3 regions of the Pseudomonas sp. M20 genome follow, and region 2 is predicted to be linked to each of the others. Evidence: predicted binding sites of a transcription regulator. Region 2 holds the regulator's gene; each other region holds the start of a gene.

The links. Region 2 encodes sigma-54, which starts transcription at its own class of promoters, with help from an activator protein. Its sites were predicted from a motif close to ANTGGCATNNANNTTGCTNT; they were not measured.
Region 1: ACI514_RS16390 (circularly permuted type 2 ATP-grasp protein) is a predicted target of sigma-54. The motif match lies at 1,036-1,055, and genes of this name have one in related genera.
Region 3: ACI514_RS17600 (flagellar basal body rod protein FlgF) is a predicted target of sigma-54. The motif match lies at 1,334-1,353, and genes of this name have one in related genera.

Annotation. Positions count from the first base shown of each region.
Region 1 covers NZ_CP173611.1:3,717,046-3,719,313, reverse strand. Annotated here, with positions in the region: gene ACI514_RS16400 (hypothetical protein) at 1-43, shown strand, start outside; gene ACI514_RS16395 (ribonuclease E inhibitor RraB) at 253-600, shown strand; gene ACI514_RS16390 (circularly permuted type 2 ATP-grasp protein) at 1,088-2,268, shown strand, end outside.
Region 2 covers NZ_CP173611.1:4,678,498-4,680,765, reverse strand. Annotated here, with positions in the region: gene ptsN (PTS IIA-like nitrogen regulatory protein PtsN) at 1-42, opposite strand, end outside; gene hpf (ribosome hibernation-promoting factor, HPF/YfiA family) at 54-362, opposite strand; gene ACI514_RS20895 (RNA polymerase factor sigma-54) at 436-1,929, opposite strand; gene lptB (LPS export ABC transporter ATP-binding protein) at 2,117-2,268, opposite strand, start outside.
Region 3 covers NZ_CP173611.1:3,974,800-3,977,067, reverse strand. Annotated here, with positions in the region: gene ACI514_RS17605 (sigma-54-dependent phenylalanine hydroxylase transcriptional regulator PhhR) at 1-1,135, shown strand, start outside; gene ACI514_RS17600 (flagellar basal body rod protein FlgF) at 1,408-2,148, shown strand; gene flgG (flagellar basal-body rod protein FlgG) at 2,194-2,268, shown strand, end outside.

The sequences.
Region 1 (2,268 bases), 960 kb from region 2:
AACCCAGAACAGCATCGAAATCCGCAGCATTACTCCCGTCTGACATTCTTCCTGACACCTTTCACACCAGGCCTTGGCAGCGGCTCTAACTTGGGGCTACTCTGCAAGCGAGATCAGCGAACGGATCGCTAAGGTCTGGTCTTGTCAGCTACATGCTTGTTCCCGCGTGCAACCACGTTGCCGTAGTACTTTGGCCAGAGGCCCGGGGCGGGAATACGGAAAGTCTATCCATCTATGCGAGGGGGACGATTCATGAGCACAGCCTATCAAGAAGACATCAGCAGCAATGTTCTGCGCCGCATGAAAGAAGGCGGTTTCGATTTTTCCCGATTCCATCCCATCGAGTTCTACGCAATTTTCCCGGACGAGGAGCGGGCGCGCAGGGCGGCAGGCAAATTTCGCGGTGAATCCATCAATGCTCAGGTCAGCGTGCGTGATGACGGTGCGTGGGCGCTGGAATTGAGCAAAGTGATGTACGCGACGTATGACGATATCGGCGACTTCGAGCAGGGATTCTCTGCCGTGGTTGAACCTTTGGGCGGCATCATCGAAGGCTGGGGCGTGAAGCAGGAGGTGCGCAATCGCCACCGTTTGAACTGATCTCTGATTTCAATGGTTGAACAACGGCTGACCTTCGGGTTGGCCGTTGTCGTTTCCGGCGTACGCAAAGCGCCGTGGCAAAACCCTGAAACAAGAAACCGAGGCAAAAAAGAGCCACCGGAGAGGGTGGCTAAAAGGGAAGACCGACAAGGAGAGGAAACCGGTCAGGGTTACAGCGGGGCGGGCTGCGAGGGCAGTCCAGATCAGTTGAGCTGGCGACTTCGCGGCGCTGTGCACGCGGAAGTTTTGCAGCGAATGCGCGGATTATCCGCAGGCAGCGCCGGGCAGTGAAATCAACTCTGACTATGCTGGTGATAGGCGATGCAGTGCGTCGCAATGAAGCGGGGGCAATCCGGTTGGGGCATTTGCCGCACAGGAATGGTGCGGTGCCTGCGGCGTGTATTTCCAACCGATTGAAATCAAAGCGTTTATGCCGATGGCACGGGCCTTGCGAAGGCCTGTATGTCCGGGTGACAAGGAGTACGGCATGATCCGCACCTATTTTGATGAGATGTACGATGCCGGCGGCCAGGTTCGCCCGCATTATCGGGAGTTCGCCCGCTGGCTGGCCGACACGCCTGACGAACTGCTGGCTCAACGGCGACGCGAGGCCGATCTGCTGTTCCATCGCGCCGGCATTACCTTCACGCTCTACGGCGACGAGCAGGGCACCGAGCGCCTGATTCCTTTCGACACCATTCCGCGCAGCATCCCTGCCAGTGAATGGCGGATCGTCGAGCGCGGCTGCATCCAGCGCGTCAAAGCGTTGAACATGTTTCTCGCCGACCTCTATCACGAGCAGCGCATCATCAAGGCCGGGATCATTCCCGCCGAACAGGTGCTGGCCAACGAGCAATACCAGTTGGCGATGCAAGGCCTGGATCTGCACCGCGATATCTATTCGCACATCTCCGGCGTCGATCTGGTGCGTGATGGCGACGGCACGTATTACGTGCTCGAAGACAACCTGCGCACGCCGAGCGGCGTTAGCTACATGCTCGAAGACCGCAAGATGATGATGCGCCTGTTCCCGGAGCTGTTCGCCGCCCAGCGCATTGCGCCGATCGATCACTACCCGAACCTGTTGCTCGATACCCTGAAAAGCTCAAGTCCGATCGATGACCCAAGCGTGGTGGTGCTGACGCCGGGGCGCTTCAATAGTGCGTTCTTCGAGCACGCTTTTTTGGCGCGGGAAATGGGCGTGGAGCTGGTCGAGGGTGCGGATCTGTTCGTGCGTGACGACAAGGTTTTCATGCGCACCACTGACGGCCCGAAAGCGGTGGACGTGATCTACCGCCGCCTCGACGATGCGTTCCTCGATCCACTGGCGTTCAATCCTGATTCGATGCTTGGTGTGCCGGGGCTGCTGTCGTCCTATCGCTCGGGCAACGTGGTGCTGGCCAACGCCATCGGTACCGGCGTGGCGGACGACAAATCGGTGTATCCGTTTGTCACCGACATGATCCGTTTTTACCTCGACGAAGAACCGATCCTGAAGAACGTGCCGACCTGGCAATGCCGCAACCCGTCTGAACTTTCCCATGTCCTGGCCAATCTTCCAGATCTGGTGGTCAAGGAAACCCAAGGCTCGGGTGGTTACGGGATGTTGGTGGGGCCAGCATCGACGAAGGCCGAAATCGACGCCTTCCGCGAGCGCATCAAAGCCAA
Region 2 (2,268 bases):
GAGGGAACGGCCGGGGGTCAGGATACTTTCAAGTCGGATCATGGAATGGGGGGTTATCGACCTGTCGCGCCCTGGAGGAGGCTTTGGGTCTTTTCCTTATGCTTTTTGAGTTGGCGATCCAGCTTGTCGGTCAGTAGGTCAATGGCGGCATACATGTCGTCATGCTCGGCATTGGCAACCACTTCTCCGCCGGGAATATGCAAGGTGGCTTCGATTTTCTGCTTCAGCTTTTCGACGCACATCGTGACTTGCACGTTGGTGATCTTGTCGAAATGGCGCTCTAATCGGTCGAGTTTTTCGTTGATGTAGGTGCGCAGAGGTTCGGTCACTTCCAGTTGGTGTCCACTGATGTTGACTTGCATACAGCTTCTCCTTCGTTGCCAGTGCATAAAGCGGCAGGCTGGATAGCCTGCCACTGGAACGCTGTAACGTGGCTTACATCAACCGCTTGCGTTCGCTCGAAGGCGCGATCCCGAGGGATTCGCGGTACTTGGCGACGGTGCGGCGAGCCACCTGAATGCCTTGTGCCTCCAGTAAACCAGCGATCTTGCTGTCACTCAACGGCTTTTTCTGATTTTCCGCGGCAACCAGTTTTTTGATGATCGCGCGGATCGCCGTGGACGAGCATTCGCCGCCTTCGGAGGTGCTGACGTGGCTGGAGAAAAAGTATTTCAGTTCATAAATACCGCGTGGGGTATGCATGAATTTTTGCGTGGTCACCCGGGAAATTGTCGATTCGTGCATGCCGACCGCCTCAGCGATATCGTGCAGGACCAACGGCTTCATGGCTTCGTCGCCGTACTCCAGAAAACCGCGCTGATGCTCGACGATCTGGGTGGCTACTTTCATCAGGGTTTCGTTGCGGCTCTGCAGGCTCTTGATGAACCAGCGAGCTTCCTGCAACTGATTGCGCATGAAGGTGTTGTCGGCGCTGGTGTCGGCACGACGGACGAAACCGGCGTACTGCGCGTTGACGCGCAGGCGTGGCACCGACTCCTGATTGAGCTCGACCAGCCAGCGTTCGTTATCCTTGCGTACGATAACGTCAGGGACGACGTACTCGGCTTCGGTGGATTCGATTTGCGAACCCGGGCGTGGATTAAGGCTCTGCACCAACTCGATGACCTGGCGCAGCTCGTCTTCCTTGAGCTTCATGCGGCGCATCAACTGGCTGTAGTCGCGGCCACCGAGCAGGTCAATGTAGTCGGTGACCAGACGTTTCGCTTCCGCCAGCCACGGGGTCTTGGCAGGCAACTGGCGCAATTGCAGCAGCAGGCATTCGCCGAGGTTGCGGGCGCCGATACCGGCTGGTTCAAATTGTTGAATGCGGTGCAGGACGGCTTCGATTTCGTCCAGTTCGATGTCCAGTTCCGGGTCGAACGCCTCGAGGATCTCTTCGAGAGTTTCGTCGAGGTAGCCCTGATTGTTGATGCAGTCGATCAGGGTGACCGCGATCAGGCGATCGGTGTCGGACATCGGTGCAAGGTTCAGTTGCCACAGCAGGTGGCTTTGCAAGCTCTCGCCGGCGGAAGTGCGGGTGGTGAAGTCCCACTCGTCATCATCGCTGCTGGGCAGGCTGCTGGCGCTGGTCTGGTAGACGTCCTCCCAGGCGGTGTCGACCGGAAGTTCGTTGGGAATACGCTCGTTCCATTCGCCATCCTCGAGATTGTCGACCGTCGGGGCGGTTTCCTGATAGGAGGGTTCCTGAATCTCGGTGTTGGGCTTCTGTTCGGCGTTGTCGGCCATGGGGTCGGAATTGTCGAAGTCTTCGCCTTCTTCCTGGCGTTCGAGCATCGGATTGGATTCCAGCGCCTCCTGGATTTCCTGTTGCAGATCCAGGGTCGACAATTGGAGCAGACGGATGGCCTGTTGCAGCTGCGGTGTCATCGTCAGCTGCTGGCCCATTCTCAAGACTAGCGATGGTTTCATGGCAGGGGCTTAACACCTTATTCGCCGGCGCTATGCGCCATCCACTACAGGGCGCCGGAGCGCCAAACTTAAGCAAATTATATGCCTGAAACTGAAGTGTTTGCCTAGAGCGCTGTAACAATTAAAGCGTATTAAATCCTGCTTGAATCGATACAGCGCCCGGGCGGCGCACCGGGCACTGTTGCGCTTACAGGCGAAACTCGTGGCCCAGATACACTTCCTTGACCAGATCGTTGGCCAGGATGGTTTCTGCATCGCCCTCGGCAATCAACTGACCGTCGTTGACGATGTAAGCGGTTTCGCAGATGTCCAGCGTCTCACGGACGTTGTGGTCGGTGA
Region 3 (2,268 bases), 700 kb from region 2:
TAAATCGCGAATCAACGGCATGCGGGTCAAGGTTAAGGGCGACATCTTTCTGGCTGACATCGCGCCACTGCAATCAGAGCATGACGACAGCGAGGCCATGGCCGGCGCCGTGCTGACCTTGCACCGCGCCGACCGCGTAGGCGAGCGCATCTACAACGTGCGCAAGCAGGAGCTGCGTGGCTTCGACAGCATTTTCCAAAGTTCGAAAGTCATGGCCGCCGTGGTGCGTGAAGCGCGGCGTATGGCCCCGCTGGATGCGCCGCTATTGATTGAAGGCGAAACCGGCACCGGTAAGGAGTTGCTGGCGCGTGCCTGCCACCTCGCCAGTCCGCGCGGGCAGTCGCCGTTGATGGCGCTCAACTGCGCAGGCCTGCCTGAGTCGATGGCCGAGACCGAGCTGTTCGGTTATGGCCCGGGTGCATTCGAAGGCGCGCGCGCTGAGGGCAAGCTCGGTCTGTTGGAATTGACGGCGGGCGGCACATTGTTTCTCGACGGCGTCGGCGAAATGAGTCCGCGTCTTCAAGTGAAGTTACTGCGCTTTCTACAGGACGGTTGCTTCCGCCGGGTCGGCAGTGATGAGGAGGTTTATCTGGATGTGCGGGTGATCTGTGCCACCCAGGTGGACTTGTCCGAGCTGTGCGCACGCGGCGAGTTTCGCCAGGATTTGTATCACCGCTTGAACGTGCTCTCCCTGCACATCCCGCCGCTGCGCGAATGCCTCGACGGCTTGACCCCGCTGGTCGAACACTTTCTCGATCAGGCCAGTCGGCAGATCGGTTGCTCACTGCCAAAACTGGCGCCAGCGGCGATGGATCGACTCAGTCATTACCATTGGCCGGGTAACGTGCGGCAACTGGAGAACGTGCTGTTCCAGGCGGTTTCGCTGTGCGATGGCGGCACGGTGAAGGCAGAGCATATTCGGCTGCCGGATTACGGCGTGCGTCAGCCGCTTGGCGATTTCTCGCTGGAAGGTGGCTTGGACGAAATTGTCGGGCGCTTTGAGAAAGCGGTGCTGGAGCGGTTGTATTCCGAGCATCCGAGCAGTCGGCAGTTGGGTAAGCGGCTGGGGGTATCGCATACGACGATTGCCAACAAACTGCGTGAATACGAAGTCGGCAAAGATCCTGAAGCTTAAGAGCAAAAGATCGCAGCCTTCGGCAGCTCCTACAGGAGTACGTATTTCAAATGTAGGAGCTGCGGCACGCTGCGATCTTTTGAGCCTTTGCCGCGAAGCGGCATAACACCGCCGGTTTTTCGACTTCGATACATTTCAGATTTCCCCTCGCCATCCCTCAAGTCCTTTGTTTACCGGGCCTTTGTGCGCCAGAAAAAAGTTGGTCTGCAAATTGCTTATGGCTCAGCAGTACAGCGGTGGGCGGCAAACGTCCGGCATGCAGAGGAAAGAGTGTGGACAAGTACCTTTATGTGGCAATGACCGGCGCCAGCCAGAACGCACTGGCGCAGAAGGCTCATGCCAACAACCTGGCGAACATCTCCACCAACGGTTTTCAGCGCGACCTGGAGCAGGCGCGTTCGATGCCGGTATTTGGTGACAGCTTTCCGGCGCGTGCGTTTGCCATGAGCGAACGGCCCGCCACCGACTTCACTCCGGGTTCGCTGGTACAGACCGGCCGTGACCTGGACGTCGCGGTGACCGGCAACGGTTTCATTGCCGTGCAGAACCCTAACGGTGGCGAAAGCTACGTGCGTACCGGCAGCCTCAACGTCGACGCCCTCGGCGTGCTGCGTGCCGGCAACGGCATGCCGGTGATCGGCAATGGCGGCCCGATCGCCGTGCCGCCCGAGCAGCAGATCGAAGTCGGTGAAGACGGCACCATCAGTATTCGTGCGATGGGCGAAGGCCCGCGCGTCATGGCGGAAGTTGACCGGATCAAACTGGTCAACCCGGACATCAAGAACATGAACAAGGGCCTCGACGGCTCGATCTACACCAAGGACGGCCAGCCGGCGCAGGCCGATGCCAACGTCAAACTGGTGTCGGGTTTCCTTGAGTCGAGCAACGTCAACGCCGTCGAAGAGATGACCTCGGTGCTGGCCTTGGCCAAGCAGTTCGAGTTGCACGTCAAGATGATGAACACCGCCAAAGACGACGACCAGGCCATGGCTCGGGTCTTGCAGATCAGCTAATTATCAGAACGTCGCGCCGAAAAACAGGCGCACGAGGAGAATCGAATGCTTCCGGCTCTATGGGTTGCCAAAACCGGTCTGTCCGCCCAGGACACCAACCTGACCACCATTTCCAACAAC